Linked DNA regions of Flocculibacter collagenilyticus. The protein of the gene in region 1 interacts with the protein of each later gene in a pairwise test. Links are inferred from orthologs where the notes say so. Each region holds a gene or a part of one and is shown in the gene's direction. Other genes may lie near its edges.

Region 1 (15,375 bases):
TTCACATAGTCGCGTGTTTCTTTATAAGGAATCGTTTCTATCCAAATATCTGCTGGCATCGGCTCTTCATCGGGTAACCATTTTCTTACGCGATAAATACCGGCATTATAAGCTGCGGTTGCGACAACCACATTGCCTTCCGTTCGGTTAAGTAGTTGCTTCAGGTACTTAGTACCATAATTGATATTAGTTTTTGGATTGAATAAGTTTCTACGTGATACTCGCTTTTTAGCGATATGTTTTGCTGTATTTGGCATAATTTGCATTAACCCTAGTGCGCCTGCACCTGAATTCGCATCAGCCATAAATGACGATTCACGACGAGTGATAGCAAACGCCCACGACGGGTTAATTTGATGCGTATTGGCATACGATGACACCGTATCCTGAAACGCTAACGGAAAGCGCAGTGCTACATCATCATAATACTCAACCTCAGCCAAGGTAAATATCGCCCGGTCATACCACCCCCACTGATGAGAAATTTTGGCTGCGGCTAACTTTGCATTTTTACTTATGCGTGACTTTAAAAAGTTCCACTCACGTCGTGCTTGCGTAAAACGCTTTAAGCCAAACAATTCTTTCGCCCGCTGCATCGCAGGTAACTGTTCAACATATTGAATATCTTCTGCGGTTGGCTTTACAGGTACATTACTAAAGTTAGGCTTTTTACCCACTTGCGCTGCAGCTAAAAAGCCATAATAGTGACGTTTTTCAGCTAACGAGGTAAACGCCTGCTGCGCCGCAGCCTCTGCCCCTAGCCCTTGCAAACTTCGGGCAATCCAATACTGCCAGCTTTCTTTTTGCTGTAATGATTCTGGCAACGCTTGCAAAATATTCAACGCGGTCTGCCACTCTTCATTTCGCAAACTGTCGGCTATGCGCCATTGCACTAAACTGCTATCTAATACGTCAGCCGGCACTTGCTCTAGCCAATAGCGCGCTTTGGCATGATTAGAGGACGCGAGGCTTATCGCCAACGTACGAATCACGTCGTTACGCTGTTCAGCCGTAAACGAGTATTTTTTTTGTAGTTTCGGCCATACTTTCAATGCTAAATCACGATCACGCCACGCCAATCGTTTGATACCGTATTTAACAATACTGGTTTCTTTTATGTTTTTATTAGGAAACTTCCCCTGTTTACTTACATAGCTCGGCGCACGACGCACTTTGTAGTATAAATCAGCTAAATAACGTTCCGATTGCGGTAATAACTTTTTGAGGTAAGGAATAAGCGTGTGATTCCCTCCTTCAGCTGCCAATGTTAAACGCTGCCACACTTTATCTGTGGTTTGGTAACCTTGCTTGCGCCATTGAGTAAAGAGTGGATCACAGGCTTTGGGTTGCGACTTGCCCACAATCCATAATTTATCTACTTGCGGCAGTATTTCTTTGGCAGGCTTACCCTGATCAAGCTGGAAACGTAAATGGTAACAAGATAAATCCGCTTCACTGAGATCACGGTAATCACGTAAGAAGGTTTTTTGATAGTTTTTCTTTGCCAAATAACGCAGCCACTTCTCGCGTAGCGGTGCATCTAAGGGAGTGCCTTGATAACGGGTAATAAAACTGTGAATTTGTTTTTCGCTGGAATAAAACACCCGATGTTTTAAATATTCTAGTTCCGCATAAGGTGCAAGCGGATAGTCCCCCAACTGCTTTTTTAACCAATAGTAGCTGCGCTTCATTGGTTTTTTAGCGGCATACTCGGTTTTCAAAAAAAGATCGCGCTGTTTTTGCATTTCATTGTCATTACTTGCGTAAACATTAAACGCCAGCAACACACTTCCAATTATGCAACTCCAGTTTCGTATCATTTAACGACCCTTTTCTTTCCAAGACATGGATTGCCATTAGAACATTCTAGAGCCAATTAACCAAGATCAGCAATGCGCATTACTAACAAAAAATCGATTATAAAAACCGTTTTGGCATAAATAGACTACTTTTAATCCAGATGAAAATTATTTCGTATGACCGCAGATTCAAACAGGCGTTTAAAATTTAATTGCATTTTTTTGTTAGACACGCCAAACTGCTGACGAATAGAGTAATTACGCAAATGTTTATACAGACATAAAGACAACCAGCTCTACTCAGGTTTAGCTGAGTATAAGAGATAACGGAGATCATAGAACATGATTTATCAAGGTACATCAATCAGCGTTTCATATATCGAGCAAGGCATCGCCGAGCTGAAATTTGACGCTGACGGTTCAGTAAATAAATTTGATCAGGCCACCTTAAAAGAATGTCGCGAAGCACTCGACAAATTACAACAAGAAAGTGACTTAAAAGGCCTTATTTGTACTTCTGGCAAATCTGCCTTCATTGTAGGCGCAGATATCACTGAATTCTTAAGCTCTTTCACCATGCCAGAAGAAGAATTAATTGGCTGGATCGAAGAAGGCTCTGCCGTATTTAATGCGATGGAAGATCTTAACGTTCCAACTGTTGCAGCTATTAGCGGCTTTGCATTGGGCGGCGGTTTTGAATGGGCACTTGCTAACGATTTTCGTGTTACCGACACCACAGCAAGAGTTGGCCTACCAGAAGTTAAATTAGGATTAATGCCAGGTTTTGGTGGTTCAGTGCGTCTTCCACGTGTTATTGGTGCCGACAATGCAATGGAATGGATGAGCACAGGTAAAGAATACAAAGCGATCGATGCCTTAAAACAAAAAGCGATTGATGCGGTTGTTGAATCTGACAAGCTTGAACAAGCAGCACTTAGCATGGTTAAAGATGCAATAGATGGCAAGCTAGACTGGAAAGCACGTCGCGCATTAAAACAGTCACCACTGAAAATGAACAAAACAGAGCAAACCATGAGCTTTAATATGGCGAAAGGCATGGTTGCAGCTAAAGCAGGCAAACATTACCCTGCGCCAATGGTGATGGTAAATAGTGTTGAAGCAGGTGCAAACGCAGAACGTGCTGAAGCGCTAGCTATTGAGAACAAAGGCTTTGCAAAACTTGCAAAAACGGATGCTGCGCAAGCACAAATTGGCTTATTCCTGAATGATCAGCTAATTAAAGGCAAAGCGAAAAAAGCAGCTAAAACGGCGACTAAAGCCGTTAATAAAGCAGCCGTGTTAGGTGCAGGTATCATGGGTGGTGGCATCGCTTACCAGTCTGCACTTAAAGGCACGCCTATTGTGATGAAAGACATTAACGATGATGCACTAGCATTAGGATTAAATGAAGCATCACAGCTGTTAAACAAGCAGCTTAAGCGTGGCCGTATTGACGGTAAGAAAATGGCAAATACATTAAATAACATCACGCCTAGCTTGTCTTACGACAGCATTAAAGACGTTGATATTGTGGTTGAAGCCGTTGTTGAAAACCCGAAAGTTAAGGGCATGGTTTTAAAAGAAGTAGAAGGCATAGTAGAAAAAGATGCGATTCTAACTTCAAACACATCAACCATTTCAATCACATCATTGGCTGAAAATTTAGAACGTCCAGAACAGTTCTGCGGCATGCACTTCTTCAATCCAGTACCGAAAATGCCATTGGTTGAAGTTATTCGTGGCGAAAAAACTTCTGATGAAACCGTTGCCGCCGTTGTTGCATATGCTGCGAAAATGGGCAAATCACCCATTGTTGTAAACGACTGCCCGGGCTTCTTTGTTAACCGTGTACTATTCCCATACTTTGCCGGTTTCAGCAAGCTAGTACTTGACGGTGCCGACATTGCACAAATTGATAAAGTGATGGAAAAGCAGTTCGGTTGGCCAATGGGTCCTGCATACTTACTTGACGTTGTCGGATTAGACACAGCATTCCATTGTACAGACGTCATGGCTGATGGCTTCCCTACGCGCATGCAAAAAATTGATAACGACCCTGTTGCAGTCATGTACAAGAACGATCGCTATGGTCAGAAGAACGGTAAAGGCTTCTATGACTTTGGCAAAGACAAGCGTGGCCGCCCGACTAAAAACTTAACAGAAACAACTTACGAGCTATTAGGTTATGAACCTAAGCAATTAGAGTCTGACGAAATTATTGAACGCTGTATGATCCCAATGATTAACGAAACCATTCGTTGTTTAGAGGAAGGGATTATTGCTAGCCCAGCTGAAGCAGATATGGGACTGATTTACGGTCTAGGCTTCCCTCCATTCCGCGGCGGTGTATTCCGTTATGTAGACACTATCGGCTTAGCTAAATTTGTAGCGTTAGCAGACAAATATGCTGATTTAGGTGAGATGTACCAAGTAACAGAAAAAACCCGCGCAATGGCTGACGCTGGTGAAACTTTTTATAAAGCGTAACGGAGAATAAATCATGAGAAACGCCGTAATTGTAGATTGTATTCGTACACCAATGGGCCGCTCGAAGAACGGTATTTTCCGTCATGTGCGCGCCGAAGAACTTTCAGCTCATGTAATGAGCAGCATTTTGGAGCGTAACCCAGGGTTAGATCCAAAAGAAATTGACGATGTGATTTGGGGTTGTGTTATGCAAACCCTAGAACAAGGCTTTAACATTGCACGTAATGCCGCATTAATTGCAGGTATTCCACACAGTGTACCAGCGGTGACCGTTAACCGTTTATGTGGTTCATCAATGTCAGCAATTCATGACGCCACCGCACGCATTGCCGCTAACATGGGTGATGTATACCTAATCGGTGGTGTTGAACACATGGGGCACGTACCGATGACTCACGGCATTGACTTTGCACCAAGCATAAACATGTCAGTTGCTAAAGCTGCGGGTGCAATGGGATTAACGGCTGAGTTGCTTGGCAAAATGAATGGCATTAGCCGTGAAATGCAAGACGAAATGGGTGCACGTTCTCACCAACTTGCCCATGAAGCAACCGTTGAAGGTCGCTTCAAAAAAGAAATCGTGGCTATTGAAGGACATGATGCTGACGGCATTTTACGCTCAATTGATACTGACGAAGTCATTCGCCCTGAAACGACTGTAGAAACACTGTCAGGATTACGTCCAGTATTTGACCCAGCGAACGGTACTGTTACCGCAGGTACTTCTTCAGCGTTATCAGATGGCGCTTCTGCTATGCTAATCATGTCTGAAGAAAAAGCAAAAGCACTAGGATTAACCATTCGTGCTCGTGTTAAGTCTGTGGGCGTTGCGGGCTGCGATCCATCTATCATGGGTTATGGTCCTGTGCCTGCTACTCAAAAAGCACTTAAAGCTGCTGGCTTATCAATTTCAGATATTCAGTCGGTAGAATTGAACGAAGCGTTTGCCGCACAAGGTCTTTCAGTATTAAAAGGCTTAGATTTACTTGATCACATGAATGATAAAGTAAACTTAAACGGTGGTGCCATTGCACTTGGCCATCCGCTAGGCTGTTCTGGGGCACGTATTTCAACAACGCTTCTTAATATAATGGAAGACAAAGATACGGAGCTAGGTTTAGCGACCATGTGTATTGGTTTAGGTCAGGGTATTGCCACTATTTTTGAACGTGTATAAATACTGACTTTTGCATCAGGCCATGTAGCCTGTTTGCATTAGCCTGAACAAAAAAGCCGAGCTAGTAAATTATCTAACTCGGCTTTTTTATTTTTGCAGTATTCGTTTGTGCTTATATAATAACCCACTTGGCAACGCCATAAGTTAACCCTTCCTTTAATTAATTAGCGATACAGTTTATGACCGATTTCAATCAAGCCGATCACACCCTTGATGCCATAGGCCTACGTTGCCCTGAGCCCGTAATGATGATCCGTGGCAAGATAAGAAAAATCGCTGATGGTGAAACCTTACTTGTTATAGCCGACGACCCGTCCACCACGCGAGATATTCCAAGCTTTTGCCAGTTTATGGATCATACCTTAGTAACAAGCCAAACAGATGAGCTGCCCTTTCAGTACATCATTAAAAAAGGTAAACGTTAACTAGCCAGATACAAAAAAGGATCTATAACACTAGATCCTTTTTAAACACATTGACTTAGTCTAATGCAGTATAACTAACGCATTAGCCCACTTTTTTGATAAACACCATTGGCGATTTATCGTCTGAAAAGTCAATATAAAAGTCGTACGTACCATCTTCTTTTGGAACAAACTTAAAATGCTCAAAGACTGCTGAACAATTAGCGTTGTACACATAACCTAATTCAATCACTTCATCGGCTTCTTTATTTAAATAGCCGCAGTTTGTGCCAGCGGTCCACGCTGCATCAGCAAATTTAAATTCGTAAGGTTGGCCGTCTGCTTTTAAATCTGCAGATGCTTTATATAGTTTGTTACCCACTTTTTTAAGTCGATATTCTTCTTCTGCATCCCACCATGTAAATGCACCACGTACATACATGTTTTCAGCAAATTCTGTTTCATTTGCATCATTTGATGCGCATGCAGCTAGTAATAATGTGGTCGCCGCTAAACCTGTTTTTAGTAAACGTTTAACCATCGTCCGTTCCTTCAATTAAATCTTAAAAAATGAGTAAGGGTCTATGCCCTTTTATGCTCATCACTACATCAGTTAATAGATCAAGCTTGAATGAGAAATAACACGATGCTATTGAGATAACATTCCGTATATTTGCGCTATTTTATTAATATACTTTGCATCGAAAGTTAACTGATTTATTTGAGCTTTTCGCCTGACTGTTTTGACTTATGAATAACTAACTTTAGTTTATGCCTTGCATCATCAGACAGTACTAAATCTATATTAAATTGCGCTCAGTTTGAACCAATAAACAAAGAAAGTGGTGAGATTTTTTGAAAAAATGTGGGGATATGTTGAGAAGCCGCAAATTAGACTTAAATTTAACCTAATTTGCGACGGTTCATTTTATAGCTGAGTTAACTGTTCACTACGTGCTTACGACTGCAATAAAGAAATATCTGCAACGCGCATAAACATTGCTCGTAGCTGAGCTAATATTGCTAGACGATTTAGCTTCACCGCTTCATCATCTGCCATTACCATCACATTATCGAAGAAGTCATCAACTACTTGTCTTAATTCGGCAAGCTCTGCTAATGCCTTTTGGTAATCTTTATCAGCAAATACAGGCTCAAGCGCGGCTGATTTAGCGATCACGTTTTCTGCTAATGTTTTTTCTGCTGGCTCAACTAATAGTGTGTTATCAATTGAACTAGGTACTTCGCCATCAAACTTAGCCAAGATATTACCAACACGCTTATTTGCCGCCGCTAAGCTGTCTGATGCAGCTAAACTACGGAAAAACTCAACAGCTTTAACACGCTTATCAAAATCTAATGGCTTAGTTGGACGACGTGCTAATACCGCTTGAATAACATCAACACTGATACCTTCGTCTTGATACCAAGTACGGAAACGACCCAACATAAAGTCAGCAACTTCTTGTACCGTATTGTCGTTAGTAAGCTTATCACCAAATAGCGACACTGCTTTTTCTGTCAGTTCAATAATATCTAAGTCTATTTCCTTTTCGACTAAAATACGTAGCGCACCAATGGCAGCGCGGCGTAATGCAAACGGATCTTTGTCTGACTTAGGTTGTTGGCCAATACCAAAAATACCTGCTAGTGAGTCGAATTTATCCGCAAGTGCTACCGCACAACTTTCTAATGATTGAGGCAGATGATCACCCGCAAAACGTGGCATGTATTGCTCATTCATTGCGTTTGCAACACACTCTGGCTCACCGTCGTGTTTAGCATAATGCATTCCCATTACACCCTGCACTTCAGTAAATTCCATCACCATTTCTGTCATCAGGTCGGTTTTACTTAATAGACCTGCGCGCTCACTGTGCGCTACATTTGCTCCAATCTTTTCAGCAATAAACCCAGCGAGACTAGCAATACGTTCTGACTTGTCTTTTAGCGTGCCTAACTGCTTTTGGAATAGCACAGTATCTAAACTGTTTAAGCGTGACGCTAACGTTTTCTTTTTATCTGTTTCAAAGAAGAATTCTGCATCAGCAAGACGTGGGCGGATCACTTTCTCGTTACCACTGATAACTTGACTAGGATCTTTACTTTCAATATTCGATACAAAAATAAACTTCGGCATCAAGTTGCCATCGTTATCAAATACTGGGAAGTACTTTTGGTCGTCCTTCATGGTGTAGATTAATGCTTCAGCCGGTACATTTAGAAACTTAGCTTCAAAATCACCTGACAGTGTTACTGGCCACTCTACTAACGATGTAACTTCATCAAGTAAATCTTGCTCAACCTGTGCAACACCACCTAATTTAGCGGCAACGGCTTCAACTTGCTGCGTAATGACTGCTTGACGTTCTGCAAAATCAGCCATGACATATGCATCTTTCAACGCAGTTAAATAGTTATCGGCATGAGTCAATGTCACGTCTTGCGACGAATGGAAACGATGTCCGCGTAATGTTTGTGCCGACTGCTTACCCAATATTTCACCGCTAATGACGCGGTCACCAAATAGCATAGTAATGGTATGAACTGGACGAATAAATTGCGTGGTAAATGCGCCCCATTTCATTGCTTTAGGGATTGGTAGCTTGGCTAATGCCGAGATAATAATATCTGGGATCAACGCATCTACGTCTTTACCTTTAACTTCGGCTTTATGCAGTAGCCACGCACCTTTATCCGTTTCTAAGCGCTGCGCTTGTTCAACAGTAATGCCGTTTGAACGTGCCCAACCAGCTGCGGCTTTTGTAGGATTACCGTCTTGGTCAAATGCCGCTGTGATCGCAGGACCACGCTTTTCAACTACTTTATCAGCTTGCGCTTCGCTCAGCGCGGTAACATTAAGCGCTAAACGTCGAGGTGCGGCATACCATTGAATGCTTTCAAAAGTTAGCTCAGCCTTGTTTAAGCCTTCTTCAACGTTATTACGAAATGCTTCAGCCAGTTTCTTAAGTGACTTTGGTGGTAGCTCTTCAGTGCCAATTTCTACTAAAAAGTTTTCTGTTTTGATGGTCATCTAATTATCCTTACTGGCCTTGCTCTGCGTTGCTTTTACACAATGGGAAGCCTAATGCTTCACGCGCTTCATAATACGCTTGCGCACACGCTTTAGAGAGTGCTCTTACACGTAAAATATAGCGTTGGCGCTCAGTTACCGAGATCGCATGCCTTGCGTCAAGTAAGTTAAATGCGTGTGATGCTTTCATTACTTGCTCGTAAGCTGGTAAAGGTAAGCCGCTCTCAATTAACTTTTGACTTTCTTTTTCACACTGATCAAATTGAGCAAATAGCGCAGGCACATCAGCATGTTCAAAATTGTAAGTAGACTGCTCTACTTCATTTTGGTGGAATACATCACCGTAGGTCACACGGCCTAATGGCCCATCAGTCCATACCAAATCATAAATGCTGTCAACGCCTTGAATATACATGGCTAAACGCTCTAGCCCGTATGTGATCTCACCCGTTACTGGTGAGCACTCTAAGCCACCGACTTGTTGGAAGTAAGTAAATTGCGTAACTTCCATGCCGTTTAACCAAATCTCCCAACCTAGACCCCAAGCACCTAGCGTTGGTGATTCCCAGTTATCTTCAACAAAACGGATATCATGTACTAATGGATCTAAACCTAACTCTTTTAATGAGCCTAAATACAATTCTTGAATGTTTTCCGGTGACGGCTTCATTACCACTTGGAATTGATAATAGTGCTGTAAACGGTTTGGATTTTCACCATAGCGGCCATCGGTTGGGCGGCGACACGGTTGAACATAAGCACTGCTCATTGGCTCTGGGCCAATCGACTTTAGGAATGTCATCGGATGGAATGTGCCAGCACCTACTTCCATATCTAATGGCTGAATAATGACACAGCCTTGTCTAGCCCAGTAATCTTGTAGCGCAAGGATTAGACCTTGAAAGGTTTTAATATCGTATTTTTCCATGATAAGGGGACTTTTTACGTTGATTTAGAATTCTAAAAATTGGCAGCAAGTATACCTTGCGCCAAGGCTAAATTGTAGCGCCTCGCTTACTTATTGTGCATCAAATATCAGATTGGCCAATACAAGTAGGCTCTAAATGACAGCAATCAAGAAAAATGCCTATGCATGATGGACTTAAAATTGCAGACAGGTGTATGATGAATTTCATTGTAGCCGTATTCGCTGTTATAACATGACTAAAGATTGCTTTGAATAAACCACGCATCCTGATCGTTGATGATCGTCACGACATATTCTTAAGCGCAAGTTTTGTGCTGGAGGACAATGATTATTGCCCACTTCAGGCGAGCAGCCCCGATGAAGCTCGCGCGCTGCTCAAACAAGAAAGCGTCGATTTAATTTTACTGGATATGAATTTCTCCCTTGATACCACCTCTGGTGAAGAAGGACTCGCATTTTTATCTTGGCTAGCGACATCAGAGTTTCAGATCCCAGTAGTAGCAATGACCGCGTGGGCAAATGTAGAACTTGCCGTAAAAGCCATGCAATTAGGTGCGGGAGATTTCATTGAGAAGCCTTGGAAAAATCAGCGTTTACAACAAATCATTAAACAGCAATTAGCGCTCGCCAATTTACAAGTTCAAAACCAAAAGCTGCAACAACGCCTAGAACCGACTAACAAACTTGAATACAAGTGGCGCTCTCCCAGTATGTTACAACTGTTTGCTGAAATTGAAAGCGTTGCTAATACCAACGTAAATATTCTGCTTACTGGCGACAACGGCACAGGTAAAAGTTTTATTGCTGAAAGAGTACATGAGCTGTCAAAACAAAGTACAGAGCCGTTTATATCAGTGAATATGGGAGCCATTTCTGAGAACTTGTTTGAAAGTGAGATGTTCGGACATAAGAAAGGCGCATTTACGGATGCCAAGAGTAATAGAATTGGTCGATTCGAATTAGCCAAGCATGGCACACTGTTCCTTGACGAAATTGCGAATATCCCACTTTCGCAACAAGCAAAGTTATTGCGGGTGTTAGAGTCAGGTCAATACGAAGCCTTAGGCTCCAGTCAAACTCAACAAATGCACGCTCGTATTATTAGCGCCACCAACGGCGATCTTAAAAAACTCATCGTTAACGAAGCGTTTCGTGAAGATTTGTATTATCGTCTGAACACCCTTGAATTTCGTGTACCGTCTTTACAAGAAAGACAAGCAGATATTGTTCCACTCGCTGAATATTTTATTGATATTTATACGCAAAAATACCAAAAACCCGCGCTTTCACTAAACACGCAAGCTAAACAAAATTTAACTGGTTACCATTGGCCGGGTAATATTCGAGAGTTAAGCCACTTGATGGAGCGAGCAGTTTTACTGGCTAAAGGCAGTGAAATAACAGAGCAATACTTGCCACTTTCAAGTTCACCTGCCAGCAACAGCCAAGATTCTATTAGCATGATGACATTAGAACAGGCAGAAAAAGCACTTATTAAAAAAGCACTGAACAATACTGATAATAATATGACTCACGCTGCAAAATTACTTGGGCTTACTAAATCCTCCTTATATCGCCGTTTAGAAAAGTATGACGACATTCAAAGGTAAAAACCTTGAACGCTTTATTACCTTATGGCTTAGCCTATTCGCCATGCTATTTTTATTGCTGAATTATGTTCTACTGTCGCAATTAGCGTTGTTAACGTGGCAAATCGTGCTGATTACCTCAAGTTTAACCATTGCTTGCATCTATGCGATTAAGGTGTTTCGTGCCAACGTCATGTGCAGTTTCCGTCGCGCATTGCTACACCTTGAGGCCGTACGTCAAGAAGACTACAAGCAGTATGCAAAAGCGGAATTTCCCACTGGCATTGTTGGCAAGTTTCATCATCAACTTCGGAACTTGAGTGAAGACCTTGCGGAGAAAAAGAAGCGCTACGATCAGCACGCGTTCTTGGTATATCAGCTTATTGACCAACTAGATACCCCAGTATTGGTTTTCAACCAGAAAGATCAGCTCACCTACGCTAACGGTGCGTTTAGCCACCTTTACGAAGGCCAACATTGGCAAATGTTTCGTCACGTCTCCTCAAATATGCTTGGGCTAGTTAAAGATGAAGGAGGCTGGCAATTACAATCGCAAGAGCAACAAAAGAAACAGCAGTGGCAAATTAGCCAAAGCAGCTTTATTGATGCGGGAATAGCGCATCAATTATTAGTGTTTACTAATATTGAGTCGGCCGTTAGAACTAGTCAGGTAAAAGCTTGGCAACAAATGATCAGCGTGATGGGTCATGAAATCCGCAACTCCCTTACTCCCGTTTCTAGTATTGCAGAAAGTTTAGCGGAACGTGCGACTAATCACAGAGACAAAGATGCACTAGGCCTTATCTCTGAGCGCTGTTTGCACCTGCAGGACTTTATTAATCGCTACGCATCATTAACGAAAGGCATCCATTTACACTACCAGCACATAATCACAGAGCAACTGGCTGGCCGGTTAAAAGGACTGTTTAACCAACAAAACCTAACCATCTTATTAAAGGCCAAACTCATTTGGGCAGATCAATCCCTTTTAGAGCAGGTACTTATCAACCTGATCAAAAATGCTTACGAAGCAGGTGCCAAAACGGTGAGCCTAGAATTTAGTGAAGATAAACACAAAAGCTGTATGAAAGTGGTTGATGATGGCCATGGTTTTGCCAATCCAGAAAATGCCTTTGTTCCCTTATTTTCTACCAAGCAAGATGGCCAAGGAATTGGACTGAGCTTTTGTCGCAATATTATTGAACAACATCAAGGTCATATCCGCTTAGAAAATAATCATGGCAATGGGGTGACTGTCCAGATCACACTACCATTGAAAATCATCAAGATTCAATAGCAAGGATGTTAGAACGTGGTGACTGAATAACGTGTCCGATATCGGACGGTAACAGTCCGATATCGGTAAATCGAATCGAAAGCGCGCTATTATTTTTAAGTAAACACAACTAATACACCCTGCATAGCAATGAACCAATGCAACATCTCTAACTATCCAATCACCCTGAATCCCTTTATTTATAAGCCATGTTGTACGTTAATCGCACAAACAAAGAAACATTAGCGGTTAAGCATTCAACGCTGGCACGTTATTAGCAATTCACTCCTGAGATACACCCACAGCAATTGAAGTTACTGCTAGGTGAAAGGCAATTGAGCCTCACGAACTTAGATAAACTGAACGATTAGAGTGAAAGCGCGCCAATACTGTAAATGAAGCGGGTTTACATTACGCACTGCAAACAGAAACAGGAATAATAAGATGAACCATATCATGTATCAACTCAAGCAGGCTTGGGCTGGGTTAAGTGAAAAAAAGGGATTCATGGTGGCAGTCGTTACCACTTTAGGTATCACTTTAGGCGCTTTATTGTGTATTCTAACCTTGGCTTACATACTGATTGCTAAACCTTTACCTTACCCCGATCAGCAAGATTTATATCAGGTTAACTTTACCTTGTTTAATGATAAGGACGAGGAAGTTGCCAGCTCTCATACCTACCCTGGCGTAGTGCATCTGTTTGACAAGCAAACCCTATTTAGCCAATCAGCACTGGTAAAATATGAAGAAAACGTGCTGATTTCTCATCCTTTACAGCCCATGGTAAACACCACCTTTATCACGCCCGATTGGTTTGTGCTCGTAGACGGTAAAATGGCAATGGGACGCACATTTGAGCAATCCGAAAGCAAAGACAGCTTCAACCCAGTGGCAATATTGAGTTATGAAGCCTGGCAAACACAATATCATGGTGATCCCAACATATTAACGCAGTCGGTCACCTTTAACGATACCAGTTACCGCATTGTTGGTGTAATGGATAAATCGTTCATCGAGCCGCAAATTTATCAGCAAGGTATTAATTCTGATGTATTTTTACCTTGGGACTATAACTCCACTGCTGAAAGATTACGTTCAGCTTGGGGCATGATTGATGGCGCATTATTCTTTGTTGGCAAATTAAACAGCGAGATGAGCCAAACTCAAGTAGAACAGTCACTGACCACTTTGATAAATAGCACATGGCAGGAAAATGTTCAGTCTATGGCATTTTTCAATGGGTGGTCTTCAAAGATGGGCTTATTATCATTTCAAGAAGCGATATTAGGCGATAGCCAAGGCACCGTGCTATTGCTGTTAGTTGGTGTAATAGGCTTGGTCTTAGTGGCTTGCGCCAATATCACTAACCTATTTATGTCTCGTACTGCAGAGCAGCAACACCAATTAGCCATCCATGCAGCAATAGGAGCTAGTAAAAAGCACCTATTCCAAACTTTGTTTGCCCAGTCTGGTTTACTGGTTTTTATCTCATCTGTCGTGGCGCTGATAATCGCTAATGCAGGCTTCTGGGTATTACAACAATATCTAGCTGAGCGCTTACCTCGGGTTGATGAGTTAGCAATCAACGCTTTCACGTTAAGCGCAGCTTTACTTATTGCTCTTTGTTTAGGTTTATTCTTTGCTCGCCTAAGTGCCAGCATGATTAACTACCGCGCCTTGAATACGATTTTACAGTCTAGCGGAAAAGGGACTGGTGTGCAGGTTTCAAGAAAAGTACGTCGTTTCCTTATCACATCTCAGGTTGCCATTGTAACCGTGCTAATTTTCGTCAATATGGGGTTGTTGAAAGACTCATTGAAAGCCATTAACCAACCACTGGGGTTTAATACTGAAAACATCACATCGCTTGAACTGTCGCTTAATGCCGCTGATGAGGTTACCAATGAAGAGAAAAAGACCATGGTATTGGCACTCAAAGAAAAGTTATTGGAACTGCCTCAAGTTGAAGCTGTCTCTCTAGGTGCTACACCCTTTGATGATGCCGCAGTGGCTGGCCAGAATATTGACTCTACTGATGAGCGTTTCGTGGTTAAAACTAAATCGGTTGACGGTAAGTACTTTGATTTAATCAATCAACCGCTTATTGAAGGTGATTTATTTAGCGAAGCCGATCTTAAAGACGGCAATAACCTGCTGATCATCAATGACGTTTATGCCAAAGAAATAGCACCACAAGGGAGCGCAATCGGCAGCAAAATCAGATTTACCAGAAACCTTACCTTAACCGTTAGCGGTATAGTAAAAGGCGTATACATGCCCACCGAAAGTGACGTTCCTATGCGCGCATTTAGGCTAACCACTGAAGCCGATACGCGCTACATGATCAAACTTAAACCAAACCAAAGCTTATCGCGCGAACAAGTAATTAGCCTAACGCAACAAGTAAACAATCAGCTAGTGATTAAACAAATGAATACCCTGAATGAACTGCGCGATCAACGATTATTTACCCAATACACCACCGCCATTACTAGCGCTGTATTAGCCATGTTAAGTTTCTTTCTGGCTACTATTGGCTTATATGGCGTTATTAGTTATGCCACTCAAATGCGCAAGCTCGAATTAGGTACACGCCTTGCCATTGGTGCCAAGCGTGCAGACATCACCCATCTGATTATAAAAAATAATGCTGGTGCCGTAGCGATAGGTATCGTTGT
Region 2 (15,350 bases), 1.1 Mb from region 1 along the record:
AGTTCAATTACCACTTCTACCAGCCCTTTTAATTGCGCATAGCGATCAGTTTGCTCGGGTATCGATAACATATTACCGTACACAGGATAGTAGATAACATTACCTGTGAACTTTACGTCCTGTTGGGCTAGCCTTATTGGTGGCGTTGAAACAAAACTCGCGTTTTCAATGGCATATTTGATATTTTGCTTAACACTTGGGTGAGTTAAAACATCTAAGCCAAGTGCTGCTTTATTCGATTCAAGTGGCTCAATATAAAAAATTGGCAGGTAATACTCTTGAACAGGTGCATGCACCATTTGCTGGTTGTAGAGCATTTTTTTGATGTAAAAATCGTCTATCCCTTGTTGCTTGGCATCAAGGTATAACTGATCACGTTGAGCATGTTCGACTTTGGGTAACCAGCCCATTGCCCGTGTTCTAATATCATTTTGCGTTACAATTTCTACGTACTGCGCAAACTCTTCACGCGAGACAAGTTCACTGCTTTGAAAAAAAGCAGTGAGTGAAATTAAGCGAAGCTCAATGGTGTTTCTTAATATGGCAATTTCTTTACTAAACGTTTGAGTGTGATCAACAAAAATTGTTTTTTGATCTTTTATGTATTGCTCACGCGAGAGCCAAAATATAAAGCTAATCGCAACAAAAATTAATAACGAGGGAATGACAATTTGTAGCTTGTGATGACTTTCTTCTAAAATGTCATTTTTCAATAAGCTTAAAACAATAGGTAAAAAGAAGAGTACGCCAACAGCATCGCCAGCCCACCAAATAAACCAAACAAATATGGCCTCGTTAAGCGCATGAATGCCTGAATATACCTGCACAAATGTGCCTATAGTTGCACTAATCGTACATGCAATGGGCCCAGCGACAAAAGCCAGTCGAGACAGTTCTGCAATTGAGCTAAGCCTGATGGGGCGAGGGCAGCAGCGATAAATCATCAATTTGGTGATAATGAATTGTGCGATAGTGCCACAAGTAAGCGTGGCCGAAATGAATAAATTGCGTACTTCAATAGTTTGGAAACTAATATTAAAAGCAATGTAATGATCAAATACACTGGCTAGCAATACACCAAAAAGGGCTGCTCTACCTAAGCAAAGATACAAACCCAAACCAATCCCCGCTGCAGGCCAAATGGCGCTAGCGAAACCTGGCGGTATCGTAAACTGCATGCCAATTTGGGTCGCAATTAAGTAACTGATAAAGCTAATAAGAATAATGTTAAAGGTGCGAATAAAGTTCTAGCCTCATTGTTGTTTCATTATTATTAGCCAGCCTTGGCAAACTATTGAAGTGTCCTAATAATTACCTTAACGATTACATTGAGCGCGCATATTATGTGTGTCGGTGCCGGCGCTTAAATTTATTTCTTAGTGTCCAGCCTAGTAAAAATATGCCTGATAGCCAAATTAATAGTAGAGCAATTGCAACGGGCAAGAATATCCAAAGTTTCGCGCTATCATGAAAAAAGCTACCATCATGAATTGCTTCAATTGTATCTGAGCGACGGTAGGCGATATGTAATAGCTTACCTGAGTCAGCATCTATTTGCGCCTCCCAATTATTTACCGCTAATATTTTTATGACTCCCTTACTAGGGCGAACATCTAGCTTTTGTATATCCTGCCAGTTTGATACTGACAACTTATCTATTCTCTGGGCGATGGAAAGTATTTGTGTAAATGCAATAGTCGGTTCTGCCGCTTGACCTCTAGCAGTGGGGGGTTGTACCCACTCAAATTGCTTTTTCACCTGTAGTAGTAGCCCGCTTACAATCACAATAACGACGGGGATAGCAATAATCAGCGCTGCCCAAAAGTGGAAGCGACGAGTATGTCGTTTAGCTGACGGCGACATAATAGTGATCCTAAAAAGCGGCAATATAAATAAATGCACTCTAGGATAGGCTAAGTGTTTATGCAAGCTCAATTTTTTCTGTTCTTATTGTGCCTTACCTAGCCAGCAGGTGTTACATCGGTAACTGCTGCTCTATTAATGCTTTGGCATAATCCATATCGATGTTTTCCAAGTATGGCTCGCAATCGCGCAACTCGATATCAGTGTTCTTAGTTAACTGTGTCAGCTTTTCATCTAACTTTGCACTTTTTAGTAGCTCGGCAATAATATTTTGCTGAATACGCCCACGCGATTGAGCCTCTGCATATGGCAGGCGATGAAACATCACCATAGAATAACGAGGGATAAAGCGATTAGGAAAGCGTTTTTCAAGCTCAAAGGCGAGTGCTTTTTTGAGAATATATACATTGTCTCTAACACTGTCCCGCATTTCTATGTAGTTTTCTAATGCCATTTCTGCAATTGCATCGGCATTGGGTTGCCGAACGGCTTGAAAGGCGGGAAGCACAGCTTGCCAGTCATCATTATGCTCGATTAATAAGCGGTTTAATTCACTACAATCTTCAAAGCCGCAGTTCATGCCTTGTCCATGAAATGGCACAATGCCATGTGCTGCGTCGCCAATTAACAAGGTATTGGTTATGTTGTGCCACTGCTTACATCTTACTGTTCCTAATTTACCGGTTGGATTATCAAAAAATGCATTTGCTAAATCAGGGATCAATGCCAGTGCGTCAGGGAATTCTTGCTGAAAAAACGTCATCACCGCATCTCGGTTTGAGAGTGTGGCAAAACTGTTTTTGCCTTCATTAGGTAAAAATAGCGTCACAGTAAAGCTGCCGTCCATATTTGGCAGGGCAATTAACATATATTGTCCGCGAGGCCAGATGTGTAAAGCCTGTTTTTCAATTTGAAAATCACCAGTAGTTGTTGCTGGAATGCATAACTCTTTATAACTGTGAGGCAAGGTTTCAATGATATTATGGTCAGTTGCGCTTTTATTAAGAGCACAAAGCATTTGCTCCCTGACTTTTGAGCCAGTGCCATCTGCGCCGATTAACAGCGAAAAATTATGAAGTAAAGTTTTACCCGCGTTAGCATGTTTTAACTGTAAAACCTGTTGGGTAAAATCAATATTTTCTACATTGTGATCAAAATGGAAGGTAACGTTGCCTGTGCTTTCTGCACTGTCCATTAAGCGTTTATTCAAGTCTGCTCGCGAGACGGAGTAAATTACTTCATGCTCTTTAATGCCATAAGGTTGAAAATTGAGCTCGCCGTATTCATCGTGAAGCATTCTACCAGCCATTGGAATTAGCATTTTTTCTACTTCATCCATTATTCCAACTTGTTCAAGCGGGAAAATACCTCGGTTGGCAAGCGCAAGGTTTATTGAGCGTCCTGCAGAAATTTCGGTGTTTCTCATATCAGATCGCTTTTCAAATACCGTTACTTGGTAATTTCGTTTGGCTAAAAACATAGCTAGCAATGAGCCAACCAACCCAGCGCCAATAATTGTGATAGCTTGCTTTGTCATAAGTGCTTCCTTTTGGCATTAAGAATATCTATTCGAGTTATATCAAACAGCTTTTTAAAACTCGTACAAAGTGATAAACATCAGTAAAACTGTTGTACAGTGGTACAGGTGCGGCACGAATCACATTAGGCTCTCGCCAGTCGGTGGTTACACCTGCTTCTTCTAATGACTTGAATACTTCTTTTCCTTGTTTTCCTGCAATATTGACAGTTAACGATAATTGGCAGCCACGTTGTGCGGGATCGCTCGGCGTAATAATACGCACCAAGTCGCCTAATTCATGCTGGAGTAAATATTCAAAGTAATTGGTTAAACGTGTTGATTTTTCACAGAGCACCGACATGCCGCCAGCGTTTTTGAATACCGCTAAAGAAGCACGAATAGCAGCAAGTGATAAAATCGGCGGGTTACTTAATTGCCAGCCTTCAGCAGTAGGAATAGGGTTAAAGGTGTTTTCCATTTTAAAGCGGGTTTGTTTGTCGTGCCCCCACCAACCAGCAAATCGGTTTAAGTTGGTGTTGCTGCTGTGGCGCTCGTGCACAAAACAGCCTGCGACCGAGCCGGGGCCTGAATTCATATATTTGTATGAGCACCAACAGGCAAAGTCTACCTGCCAGTCATGCAATTGCATGGTTATATTGCCTGCTGCATGAGCTAAATCGAAGCCAACCTTAATGCCTTTTGCATGTCCCCACTGGGTTATTCTTTGCATATCCAATACTTGCCCTGTGTAATATTGCACGCCGGGCAGGAGAATTAAGGCAATAGAGTCGCCTTCACGCTCAATCAGCTCTTTAATATCATCGTGATTGATAAGCTCTTCTCCATCGCGCGGAGCAATTAATAATAACGCCTCGTTAGGGTCGAAACCGTGATGCTTTATTTGCGATGTTACAGCGTAATGATCGGAGGGAAAGGCATGATCTTCAATTAGAATTTTATAACGCGTTTTAGTGGGCTGGTAAAAGCTCACCATCATAAAGTGAAGGTTAGCAGTGAGTGAGTTCATGCAAACCACTTCATTAGGTTTTGCTCCTACTAAGTCGGCAGACTGCTCAGTTAAAAACTCGTGATATGGCATCCAAGGAAATTCGCAATCAAAGTGTCCTTTAACGCCTAAAGTTTGCCACTTTTTTAGCTCCTCATTGACGTATTCAGCGGTAAGCGTGGGTTGTAAGCCTAATGAATTACCTACGAAGTAAAGTTCATTTTCACCGTTTGCTTGTTTAGGAATATGAAATGCGTCTTTAAATGATGCGAGTGGATCTTGTTGATCCAGTGTTTGGGCAAACGCCAAATTGGGCTGAAATTGATTGTTTTGCACTTGTTCAGTCATTGGTTGCTCTTTTAATTCAATTTATATGGCTTGTAAGGAATACAGCAACGGTCTACTAGGTGCTGCATCTAATTCAAATGGTGCAATTTGCAAATTTAATAAATACAAACCATCTTCAAGGGTGTTCCCTACGTACACCATTTCTGTAATGCTTTTTGAAAGCTGCGTGTCATCTCCGCATAACCTTGCTAGCGGTGCCACTTGCCAAAAAATATGATGGTTGCTCATATGGCCTTGATCAAACATTTTGTCGATAGAGGGCATGTCTACCAGTAAGTGGGTAACCCCGCGTTCATTCAAATATTCGATAGCGTCGTTAGTGAAGTAGGGCGGCTGATTATGCTCACTGTAACAGGCTCGCTGTTTACTTTGCTCGTTAGGTAAAGTGCGAATAACCAACGCTGTTAAGCATTCATTATTAATATGTTGTATTTGGTGCATCAGCTGCTGTTTAGTAATTAATTTATCACCCTCATCAATACTTGGATCGTATTGTTCTTTTGATTGATTTTGTGAAGGAGTAGGTGTGACCGATATCAAAGTACAAGGTATTAAGCTGTCATTCAGGGTTTGGTTAATGCTAATGGGGTTATGCACAATGTGACCCACACATTCAGTATGAGTGCCATTGCAATGGGGATTCATGGTTATTTGTGTGACATTACAGCTGCCACCAACACGGGTATCACCAATAAACTGTGCTATTTTCATTGACGATGCCTGTGCGTAATCGGCACCAAAATGGTTAGGTTGCACCAGTTTGTTTGCTGTTAGATGTTCAGTGGCTGACGCTTCAATAAACGCTAAATCTATCGCAATACTTGTGGGCTGGTTCACTAGCACTTTATATTGTTGCTGATTTAGCTCAATGGTTAATTTCATAATGCTGCTCTGCGCTTAATTGGGAAGCTTTTTATTATTATTACAGTCAGTTTATAAATTGTGCTTTATCTAGATTCAGCCATTTCAATGCTGTGCCATGAAGCATTTGCGCTTTTATTTCGTCACTAAATGCGGTTGTTTCAATAAGTTTACCCGGCGCTAATTCACCTAAAGGAAAGGGGTAGTCAGTTCCAAGTGCAATTCTGTCAGCGCCAACTAAATCGACCATATATTTAAGCTTGAGCGGATCGTGAACTAACGAGTCGAAATACATTTGCTTTAAATATTTTCGCGGGTTCACAGAATTGTCCACTGCGCACAGATCTGGCCTCACATCAAAACCATGCTCAATTCTGCCAATGGTGGCGGGAAAAGAACCTCCGCCATGAGCAAAAGCTATGCGTAAGTTTGGTAAGCGCTCTAACACCCCACCAAAAATAAGTGAGCAAATTGCTCGGCTGGTTTCTGCTGGCATACCGACTAGCCATGGCAGCCAATATTTAGGCATCAGCTCTTTACCCATCATGTTCCATGGATGAACAAATGCTGCTGCACCTAGCTTCTCAGCGGCTTCAAATATTGGAAAGAACGCGGCATCGTCTAAATTACGATCATTCACATTACTGCCAATTTGCACGCCTGCTAATCCAAGTTCATTAACACAACGTTCTAATTCTTTAATGGCGAGTTCAGTGGATTGCATTGGAATGGTGCCCAAACCAATAAATCGAGAAGGGTGTTGCTGTACAACACCGGCTATATGGTCATTAAGAAAACGAGAAAGGTCGTAGGCATCTTCAGGTTTAGCCCAATAACTAAACATCACAGGTACGGTAGAGAGTACCTGAACATCAACCTGATGAGTGGCACATTCAGTTAGTCGTACGTCAGGATCCCAGCAATTTGCTTCAATTTCACGAAAGAACTTGTCGTCTTGAAACATGCGAGCACAACCACACTTGTGATGGTCTAAATGAATGAAGCCGCCGTAGCCGTATTTTTCTTTTAAATTAGGCCAGTTTTTCGGCAATATATGGGTATGAATATCAATTTTAAGCATTAATCCCACCTCAATGTATGTCTATTATTGTTATAGTTTGTTTGAGTTTGGCATCACCGTGCCACATTGATTACATGTGCGATTTTTCTCAGACTCAAAAAATCGGCTAAATACAGCTTGAAAATCGTTTTCAATATCTCGTAACGGAAAGTATTCTTCGTACAATTTGTGATGACAATTTTCGCAAAACCACATCAAACCGTCTTGCTCACCCTCTCTACGCTTCGCTTCAACGACTAAGCCAATTGAATTTTCAAAACGTACGGGGGAGTGAGGCACTTGGGGAGGCAATAAAAAAACTTCGTCAGCTTTAATTGGATGTACTTGGGGTTTTCCGTCAATCATTAAACGTAACTCCATTTCTCCTTCAAGCTGATAAAAAAACTCTGGCCCTTGATTGTAATGATAATCGCGTCGGCCATTTGGGCCGCCAACCACCATGACAATAAAGTCGCCATCATCAAATACTTGTTTATTACAAACCGGCGGTTGGAGTTGATCTCTGTGTTCATCAATCCACGTTTTAAAATTAAAAGGAGGCGTTATTTTGGTTGCTGAATTTGCCATGGTGTTGCTCCTTTTTATAATGAAGATGGCTTGTGAGCACTAGGTTTAGCATCTGAATTAATAGTTGCAATACACTTTAATTCGATAGCAATGGGGGTGGGTAAGCAGTTAATTTCAACGGTTGTTCTACAAGGTTGATTATCAGCAAAGTATTCGGCATACAGTTTATTATAAGTGGCAAAATCATCCTTCATGTTGGTTAGAAATACGGTAACGTCTACCAACTGTTCCCAACTAGAGTCTGACTCTTCTAGAATATAACGCACATTGTTAAATACACTGCGACATTGCGCTTCAATGTCATAATCTGCAATATTGCCGTTATCGTCTAGGGTTACGCCTGGGATTGCTTTGCTGCCTTTTTGTCTGGGGCCAACGCCTGATAAAAATAACAAATCACCGACACGTCTGGCATGCGGGTATAGTCCAACTGGTGCTGGGGCTTTATTTGAGTCGAATCGTTGCGGGTGGTCGCTCATGTCTTTACCTATCTTTTAAAATTTGGGTTATTTTATTTTTTGTAAAAAAGATATTTTATGTAGCGCTTTGATGAACCTATAAAAATTAACTTTGCTCGTTAGTTATCATGGTGAAGATAACAATAACGAAAAACATGCACATCAAAGCAGAATCTATTCAGATCCCGAAGTCGCTAAATTAGCAATGAAGAGAGGTCAGGCGAGTATCCATTTGCAGCCACGGCAGCTAGCAAAAATGGCACCTGAAGTTTTAATGATATTTGTTTTAACCATAAATATTATTGTTATTATCAATTATAAAAAACAGATAGTGTTGATTGATATTTATACATCTTTAGTACTTTATACAAACGTTTTTCGCTTCTGTAAAGAACCTTAATGCCTCAACACCGCCTTCGCGTCCCACACCTGATTGTTTCATTCCACCAAACGGGGTGCGTAAATCACGCATCAACCATGTATTTACCCATACAATGCCAAAGTCTAGCTGCTGAGCAAACGAATGGCAGCGCTTAATATTATTACTCCATACGGTGGCCGCTAAGCCGTATTCTGTTCCATTTGCCAGTGCAAGCGCTTCTTCGGTATTGTCAAACGGTTGCAGGGTTGCAACTGGGCCAAAAATTTCTTCTTGGTTTGTTCTGCAATTAAGCGGTAACCCTTCAATTAATGTTGGCTCAATAAAATAGCCTTCGTTGCAACGACCTTCAATGTAACGCTGTTCCCCACCCAGCAGAATCGTTCCGCCTTCTTCCTTAGCCAATTGAATATATGAAAGAATTTTATTCAAGTGTTGCTGCGACACGATAGCACCTTGCTGAGTGTTTACGTCTTTTGGATCGCCAACATTGAGCTGACTTACTTTAGCTATTAATGCCCGCTTAAACTTTTCATAAATTGGACGCTCAATATAAATACGTGAACTACATAAACAAATTTGTCCCTGATTAGCAAAGCTCGCTCTTGCCACTTGAGTTACAACGTCATCAAATGTATCTAAATCGGGCTCATCGTTACATATATCAGCAAAGATAACGGCAGGGTTTTTGCCACCAAGCTCTAATGATAGCTTTTTGAACTTAGGTGCAGCTAAGCTCGCAATGTGTGCTCCAGTTTTTGTTCCGCCAGTAAAACTAATTGCTTTTATTTTTGGATGGGTAATGATTGCTTCACCAACTTTATGGCCGTAGCCATGCAGTATATTTAGCACACCCGGTGGTAGCCCTGCCTGTTGGCACAATGATGAAAGCAAAAATGCTGTCATGGGCGTTATTTCACTCGGTTTAGCAATTACGCAATTACCCGCTGCTAGTGCTGGTGCTATTTTCCAAGTGAACAAATAAAGTGGTAAATTCCATGGTGAAATACAAGCAACAATACCAATGGGGTCGCGTAAAGTGTAGTTAATCGCCTCATTAGCCATGGTATGAGACTCACTGGCGTATTGCGTAATGGCGTGGGCAAAAAAACGAATATTGGAAGATGCACGCGGTATATCTACTTGCTGAGCAAGGCTTACAGGTTTGCCGTTATCTACCGACTCAGCTTGTGCAAGGGCTTCAGCGTTTTGGTCAATAAGGTCGGCTAAACGCATTAACACTGCTGCACGCTCATCAATACTTGTTAACTGCCACGTGTTAAAGGCTGATTCCGCTGCTACCACAGCATTAGCAACATCTTGCTCATCTGAATCAGCAGTTAGCGAGTAAGGTTTGCCAGTAGCGGGCTCAATATTATCAAAAAAGGTATTTGATACAGGCGGTACTAGTTCACCACCAATGTAGTTAATTATTTTTGTTTTAGTCATTGGGCAATATTACTTAAGTTAGCTGCTATAAACAGGCTGTGCGACCGCCATCTACTGGTAAGTTTGTACCAGTAATGTAGCCTGCACTTGGTGATGCTAAAAACGCCACGGCGTTAGCAAACTCTTCAGGCTCGCCAAAACGGCGTAGTGGAATTAATGACTTTTCTTCTTCAATTACCTGTTCGATAGGTTTGTTTTGCTTGTTCGCTTTATTTTGAATAATTGCATCTAATCGCGCAGTGTTCGTTGCACCGGGCAATACATTGTTGACTGTGATGCCAAAAGCGCCTAGCTCATTAGCAAGGGTTTTGGCCCAGCTTGCCACAGCACCACGTACGGTATTTGAAACACCTAAATTAGGGAGTGGCTGCTTAACCGATGTAGAAATAACATTGATGATGCGGCCATACATTGCACTTTTCATTCCGGGCAGTAATGCCTGCACTAAATGATGATTATTAATTAAATGCTGATTAAACGCATTGATAAACGCGCTAGGTTCGGCTTGATTTGCTGGGCCAGGTGCGGGGCCTCCCGTATTGTTTACGAGAATATGATAAGTAGAAATTTGTGAAAGTTGCTGCTCAATCGCTTTTTTCACTGCGTCCGTATCACTAAAATCAGCAACTAAACATAGATGTTTTTGGCCTTTACTCGTATCAAGTTCAGCTTTTACATCATTTAAACTCGCTTCGTTACGGGCAAATAGCGTGACATTAGCGCCCAGTGAAGCCAACTCTTTAGCGATTGCTTTACCAATGCCTTGGCTACTACCACATACCAATGCATTTTTATTTGTTAAGTTTAAGTTCATTGTTGCTCCGTTGTTATTTTTTTATCCAATATGGTCAAAACTAAAGCAATTTTTTAATCAAAGCAAACTAGAGATAAGCAAAATGAAGGTAAACCGCTTAAGGTTATAAAGTATGTCTGGTTGCTATAACTTTATGGATGCGAGCTTTAATAGAGCTATGCTATAATTTTTCACCTTTTTGACCGCTAGGCGTAATTAGTTGCTTTGATTAGCGGTTTAAACCTTACCTTATTCATATTAAACAAGGGTTCACTCAGTGTTAGATCAAGTCAGAATTGTGTTAGTTAATACGTCCCATACGGGTAATATCGGCTCTGCAGCTCGTGCCATGAAAACAATGGGCTTGTCTAAGTTATATTTAGTTGACCCTGTTTCAGCTCCTGACGGTAAAGCATCAGCACTTGCTGCTGGGGCAACCGATGTACTTGCTAATGCAGTTACCGTTAATACGCTAGAGGAAGCCATTGCAGACTGTGGTTTAGTAGTGGGTACTTCTGCGCGCTCAAGAACCTTATCTTGGCCTATGGTTGAACCGCGTGAATGTGGCAAAAAACTTGTCGCTGAAGGTGAGAAATATCCCGTTGCCTTAGTCTTCGGAAGAGAGAATAACGGTTTAACGAATGAAGAGTTGCAACAGTGCCATTACCACGTTTGTGTGCCTGCAAACCCAGAGTATTCGTCATTAAACCTAGCGATGGCCGTTCAGTTACTTAGTTATGAAACGCGTATGGCGTGGCTAGATAAAGAAAATGGCCACTATCAAGAAGTAGAAGAAGAGTACCCAAGATCGGCTGATTTAGAGCGATTCTATGGTCATCTACAAGAGACATTATTGGAAACAGGGTTTATTGTTAAGCAGCATCCTGGACAGGTAATGACAAAATTACGCCGCTTATTTAATCGTGCGCGTCCAGAAGAGCAAGAATTAAATATCTTACGAGGTATTCTTGCTTCAGTTCAAAAACTAACAAATAAAGGTTAACTGCTTCGTGTTTAAACGCATAAAAGAAGACATTAATAGCGTTTTTAATCGCGATCCTGCTGCGCGCACTTTTTTTGAAGTGTTAACAAACTATCCCGGATTGCATGCAATTTGGGCGCATCGTCTTAGCCACAAATGTTGGACAAACAACTGGAAACTATTAGCACGATTTATTTCTACCATTGCACGCTGGATAACTGGAGTTGAAATACACCCCGGAGCCACTATTGGTCGTCGATTTTTTATCGACCATGGTATGGGAGTGGTCATAGGTGAAACTGCTGAAATAGGTAACGACTGTACTCTATATCATGGGGTTACATTAGGTGGAACCAGCTGGAACGCTGGTAAACGCCATCCAACACTTCATGATGGTGTGGTAATTGGTGCTGGCGCAAAAGTGTTAGGCCCATTAACGGTAGGCAAAAACGCAAAAGTAGGCTCAAATTCAGTCGTCGTAAAAGACGTGCCGTCAGATGCAACAGTGGTTGGTATTCCGGGAAGGGTTGTGATGACGGTAACCGACAAGAAAGAAACCCAAAAACGCGAAGAAATAGCTCAGAAATACGGTTTTGATGCATACGCCGTATCGCCTGACAATCCCGATCCTGTTGCTAGTACAATTGGTCGTTTGCTTGATCATATTCACATGATGGACGCTAAATTAAATGACATGTGCAAAGTGATCAATCAGATGGGCGGTAACGTATGTGATAAAGGGTTACCCGACATTGATGTGGATAGCCCTGACTTTAAAGAGGCTGAAGAACAAGCTGCGAACCAACGTAAAGAAGCGTTTGACTCGTTTGATCCCAAAATTTAACGGTGCCACATTATTATTTACAAATGTCAGTTATTTACGAAGTTAACATCTGGTTGAAATTTGACATATCGATAATACCCGAGTAAATTAGTCAGGTAATTACTTGACTATTTTAGTCGGAAATGTAGAATGCGCGCATTCATCAATATGGGTTTTAAATTTAATGAAATTAACTTCAAAAGGTAGGTACGCGGTTACAGCAATGCTTGATGTCGCCTTGCATTCTGAAGAGAACCCAGTGCCTTTGGCTGATATATCAGAAAGACAAGGAATATCACTGTCTTATTTAGAGCAATTATTTGCCAAGCTGCGCAGAAGCGGCTTAGTTTCTAGTGTTAGAGGGCCCGGTGGTGGTTACCATTTAGGTCGTGACGCTCAAGGTATTTCAATAGGCCAAGTTATTCACGCTGTTGACGAGTCAATCGACGCCACTCGATGCCAAGGCAAAGGCGATTGCCAAAATGGTGAACGCTGTCTAACCCATACATTATGGTCTGACTTAAGCGTCAGAATTGAAGAGTTTTTAAATGGGATCAGTTTAGCAGAACTGGTTACCAGAAAAGATATTACAACAGTTTCACAACGCCAAGATAAGCATGGTATTGATAAACTGTTTGATGCAAATACGTTAAACGTTAACTGCCAGTTATAACTGGTTTAGTTAAAGACGGAGAAAGTAATGAAGTTACCGATTTATTTAGATTATGCCGCAACCACTCCTGTAGATCCCCGTGTTGCAGAAAAAATGATGCAAGCTCTTACAATGGATGGCAATTTTGGTAATCCTGCATCTCGCTCTCACCGTTTTGGCTGGCAGGCAGAAGAAGCGGTTGATATTGCGCGTCATCAAATTGCAGATCTAATTAATGCTGATCCAAGAGAAATTGTATTTACCTCTGGTGCTACAGAGTCTAACAACTTAGCTATCAAAGGTGCAGCAAACTTTTATAATAAACGTGGTAAGCACGTTATTACCGTTAAAACTGAACATAAAGCAGTGCTTGATACGTGTCGTGAATTAGAGCGACAAGGCTTTGAAGTAACTTATATGGAAGTTGAAGCGAACGGTTTACTTGATCTTAAAAAGCTAGAAGCTGCCATGCGCGAAGACACAGTACTGGTTAGTGTAATGCACGTTAATAACGAAATTGGTGTAGTGCAAGATATCGCAACAATCGGTGAAATGTGTCGCGAACGTAAAATTATTTTCCATGTAGATGCTGCACAAAGTGCAGGTAAAGTAGCCATTGATCTACAGCAGTTAAAAGTCGATTTAATGTCATTTTCTGCTCATAAAATTTATGGTCCTAAAGGTGTTGGTGCGCTTTACGTTCGTCGTAAGCCTCGTATTCGTTTAGAAGCACAAACGCATGGTGGTGGGCATGAGCGTGGCATGCGTTCAGGTACCTTAGCTACTCACCAAATCACTGGCATGGGTGAAGCTTTCCGTATTGCAAAAGAAGAAATGGAACAAGAATCTGCACGCATTCGTGAGTTACGTGAACAGTTGTGGGCAGGGTTACAAGATATTGAAGAAACATACATTAACGGCGATTTAGAGCATCATGTGCCGGGTATTTTAAATGTAAGCTTCAACTTTGTTGAAGGTGAGTCATTAATCATGGCGCTTAAAGATTTAGCTGTATCGTCTGGTTCAGCATGTACTTCAGCAAGCCTAGAGCCTTCATACGTACTACGTGCATTAGGTTTAAATGACGAATTAGCACACAGCTCTATTCGTTTTAGCATTGGTCGTTATACCACTAAAGAAGATATCGAATTTACTATCGACTTAGTTCACAAAGCGATTGGTAAACTACGCGACATGTCACCATTATGGGAAATGTTTAAAGATGGTGTTAATTTAGAAAGCGTAGAGTGGGTTGCGCACTAACAGCGTAAGTAATGAATTTAGGAGATTGTAAAGATGGCATATAGCGAAAAAGTAATTGATCACTATGAGAACCCACGTAACGTAGGTTCTTTCGAGAAAAGTGATAAGAATGTTGCGACAGGTATGGTAGGTGCACCGGCTTGTGGTGACGTGATGAAGCTTCAATTAAAAATTAATGAAGATGGCGTAATTGAAGACGCAAAATTTAAAACATACGGTTGCGGTAGTGCGATTGCATCCTCATCACTGGTAACAGAATGGGTTAAAGGCAAAACCATTGAACAAGCAACTGAAATTAGTAATACCGAAATTGCAGAAGAGCTAGCATTACCGCCAGTGAAAATTCACTGCTCAATTTTAGCTGAAGATGCAATTAAGGCAGCAGTAGAAGACTATAAGAAGAAGCAAGCTGGATAAGCAAGCATTAAAATAGTTTAAGGATTGTTATGGCGATTTCGATGACACCTGCAGCTGCAGAACGAGTAAAGTCTTTTATTGAAAACCGTGGAAAAGGCATTGGTTTGCGTGTAGGCATAAAAACCACTGGCTGTTCTGGTTTAGCATACGTCTTAGAGTTTGTGGACGCGCTGAATGAAGATGATGAAACGTTTACTGATCAAGGTGTTACTTTAATAGTAGATCAAAAAAGCTTGGTTTATATTGATGGAACAGAATTAGACTTCGTTAAAGAAGGGCTTAATGAAGGCTTCCAGTTTAATAACCCAAATATTGCAGGTGAGTGTGGTTGTGGTGAAAGCTTCACCGTGTAGTTATTATGTATTGCTGTTTTAATTTTTATGATAGCACTATTTGTTCAAAATCAGCTTTCTTAACTATTCTCGCAGGCTAACCTAATTAGGTGCCTGCGAATTCAATTTGAGGCCTACATTGAATTACTTCGACCTATTTAACCTTCCTTTTGACTACAATATTGATGTAGCCGAACTTTCTTCAAAATATCGCGATTTACAACGTGCGGTACACCCAGATAAATTTGCCAACGCCCCAGAACGCGACCGTTTATACGCTGTACAAAAAACAGCAGAAATCAATGATGCATTTCAAACACTTAAGCACCCCTTAAAGCGAGCAGAGTATATGCTTGCAGAAAAAGGGGTAGACATTCGTGGCGAACAACAAACCATTCAAGATCCTGAGTTTTTGATGGAGCAAATGGAACTGCGTGAGCACCTCGAAGATATTCCTCATAGTGACGATCCTGAAGATGCCATTTTTGATTTTGACAATGAAATAAAAACCACTATTCGTCACTATACCGACGAGCTTAAACCATTGCTAACAGCAA

What was found.
Region 2: the proteins of tusA (region 1) and HUU81_RS04855 interact in binary tests that used the Escherichia coli proteins (3 or more experiments, as listed by UniProt). The link is inferred for Flocculibacter collagenilyticus from one-to-one orthologs.

What each region holds. Positions count from the first base shown.
Region 1 is NZ_CP059888.1:8,645-24,019, reverse strand. The notes cover bases 4,266-7,265. They hold tusA (sulfurtransferase TusA), read left to right. Parts: upstream 4,266-5,642; coding sequence 5,643-5,888; downstream 5,889-7,265. Other genes in these bases: glyS (glycine--tRNA ligase subunit beta), read right to left, coding at 6,826-7,265; HUU81_RS00060 (hypothetical protein), read right to left, coding at 5,971-6,408; fadA (acetyl-CoA C-acyltransferase FadA), read left to right, coding at 4,300-5,463; fadB (fatty acid oxidation complex subunit alpha FadB), read left to right, coding at 4,266-4,286. In the rest of the region: HUU81_RS00080 (transglycosylase SLT domain-containing protein), read right to left, coding at 1-1,820; more of fadB, read left to right, coding at 2,142-4,265; more of glyS, read right to left, coding at 7,266-8,895; glyQ (glycine--tRNA ligase subunit alpha), read right to left, coding at 8,912-9,829; HUU81_RS00045 (sigma-54-dependent transcriptional regulator), read left to right, coding at 10,078-11,439; HUU81_RS00040 (sensor histidine kinase), read left to right, coding at 11,420-12,715; HUU81_RS00035 (ABC transporter permease), read left to right, coding at 13,139-15,375. UniProt on the Escherichia coli protein: Sulfur carrier protein involved in sulfur trafficking in the cell. Part of a sulfur-relay system required for 2-thiolation during synthesis of 2-thiouridine of the modified wobble base 5-methylaminomethyl-2-thiouridine (mnm(5)s(2)U) in tRNA.
Region 2 is NZ_CP059888.1:1,084,244-1,099,593, forward strand. Bases 11,962-14,936 are described here. They hold HUU81_RS04855 (IscS subfamily cysteine desulfurase), read left to right. Parts: upstream 11,962-12,829; coding sequence 12,830-14,044; downstream 14,045-14,936. Other genes in these bases: cysE (serine O-acetyltransferase), read left to right, coding at 11,962-12,150; iscR (Fe-S cluster assembly transcriptional regulator IscR), read left to right, coding at 12,314-12,802; iscU (Fe-S cluster assembly scaffold IscU), read left to right, coding at 14,078-14,461; iscA (iron-sulfur cluster assembly protein IscA), read left to right, coding at 14,491-14,814; hscB (co-chaperone HscB), read left to right, coding at 14,933-14,936. Outside these bases: HUU81_RS04790 (CHASE domain-containing protein), read right to left, coding at 1-1,241; HUU81_RS04795 (PepSY domain-containing protein), read right to left, coding at 1,342-1,863; HUU81_RS04800 (FAD-dependent oxidoreductase), read right to left, coding at 1,976-3,400; kynU (kynureninase), read right to left, coding at 3,438-4,736; HUU81_RS04810 (cyclase family protein), read right to left, coding at 4,758-5,618; HUU81_RS04815 (amidohydrolase family protein), read right to left, coding at 5,665-6,678; HUU81_RS04820 (3-hydroxyanthranilate 3,4-dioxygenase), read right to left, coding at 6,709-7,245; HUU81_RS04825 (RidA family protein), read right to left, coding at 7,260-7,724; HUU81_RS04830 (aldehyde dehydrogenase), read right to left, coding at 8,059-9,531; HUU81_RS04835 (SDR family oxidoreductase), read right to left, coding at 9,557-10,345; tRNA (cytosine(32)/uridine(32)-2'-O)-methyltransferase TrmJ, read left to right, coding at 10,602-11,327; more of cysE, read left to right, coding at 11,335-11,961; more of hscB, read left to right, coding at 14,937-15,350. UniProt on the Escherichia coli protein: Master enzyme that delivers sulfur to a number of partners involved in Fe-S cluster assembly, tRNA modification or cofactor biosynthesis. Catalyzes the removal of elemental sulfur from cysteine to produce alanine.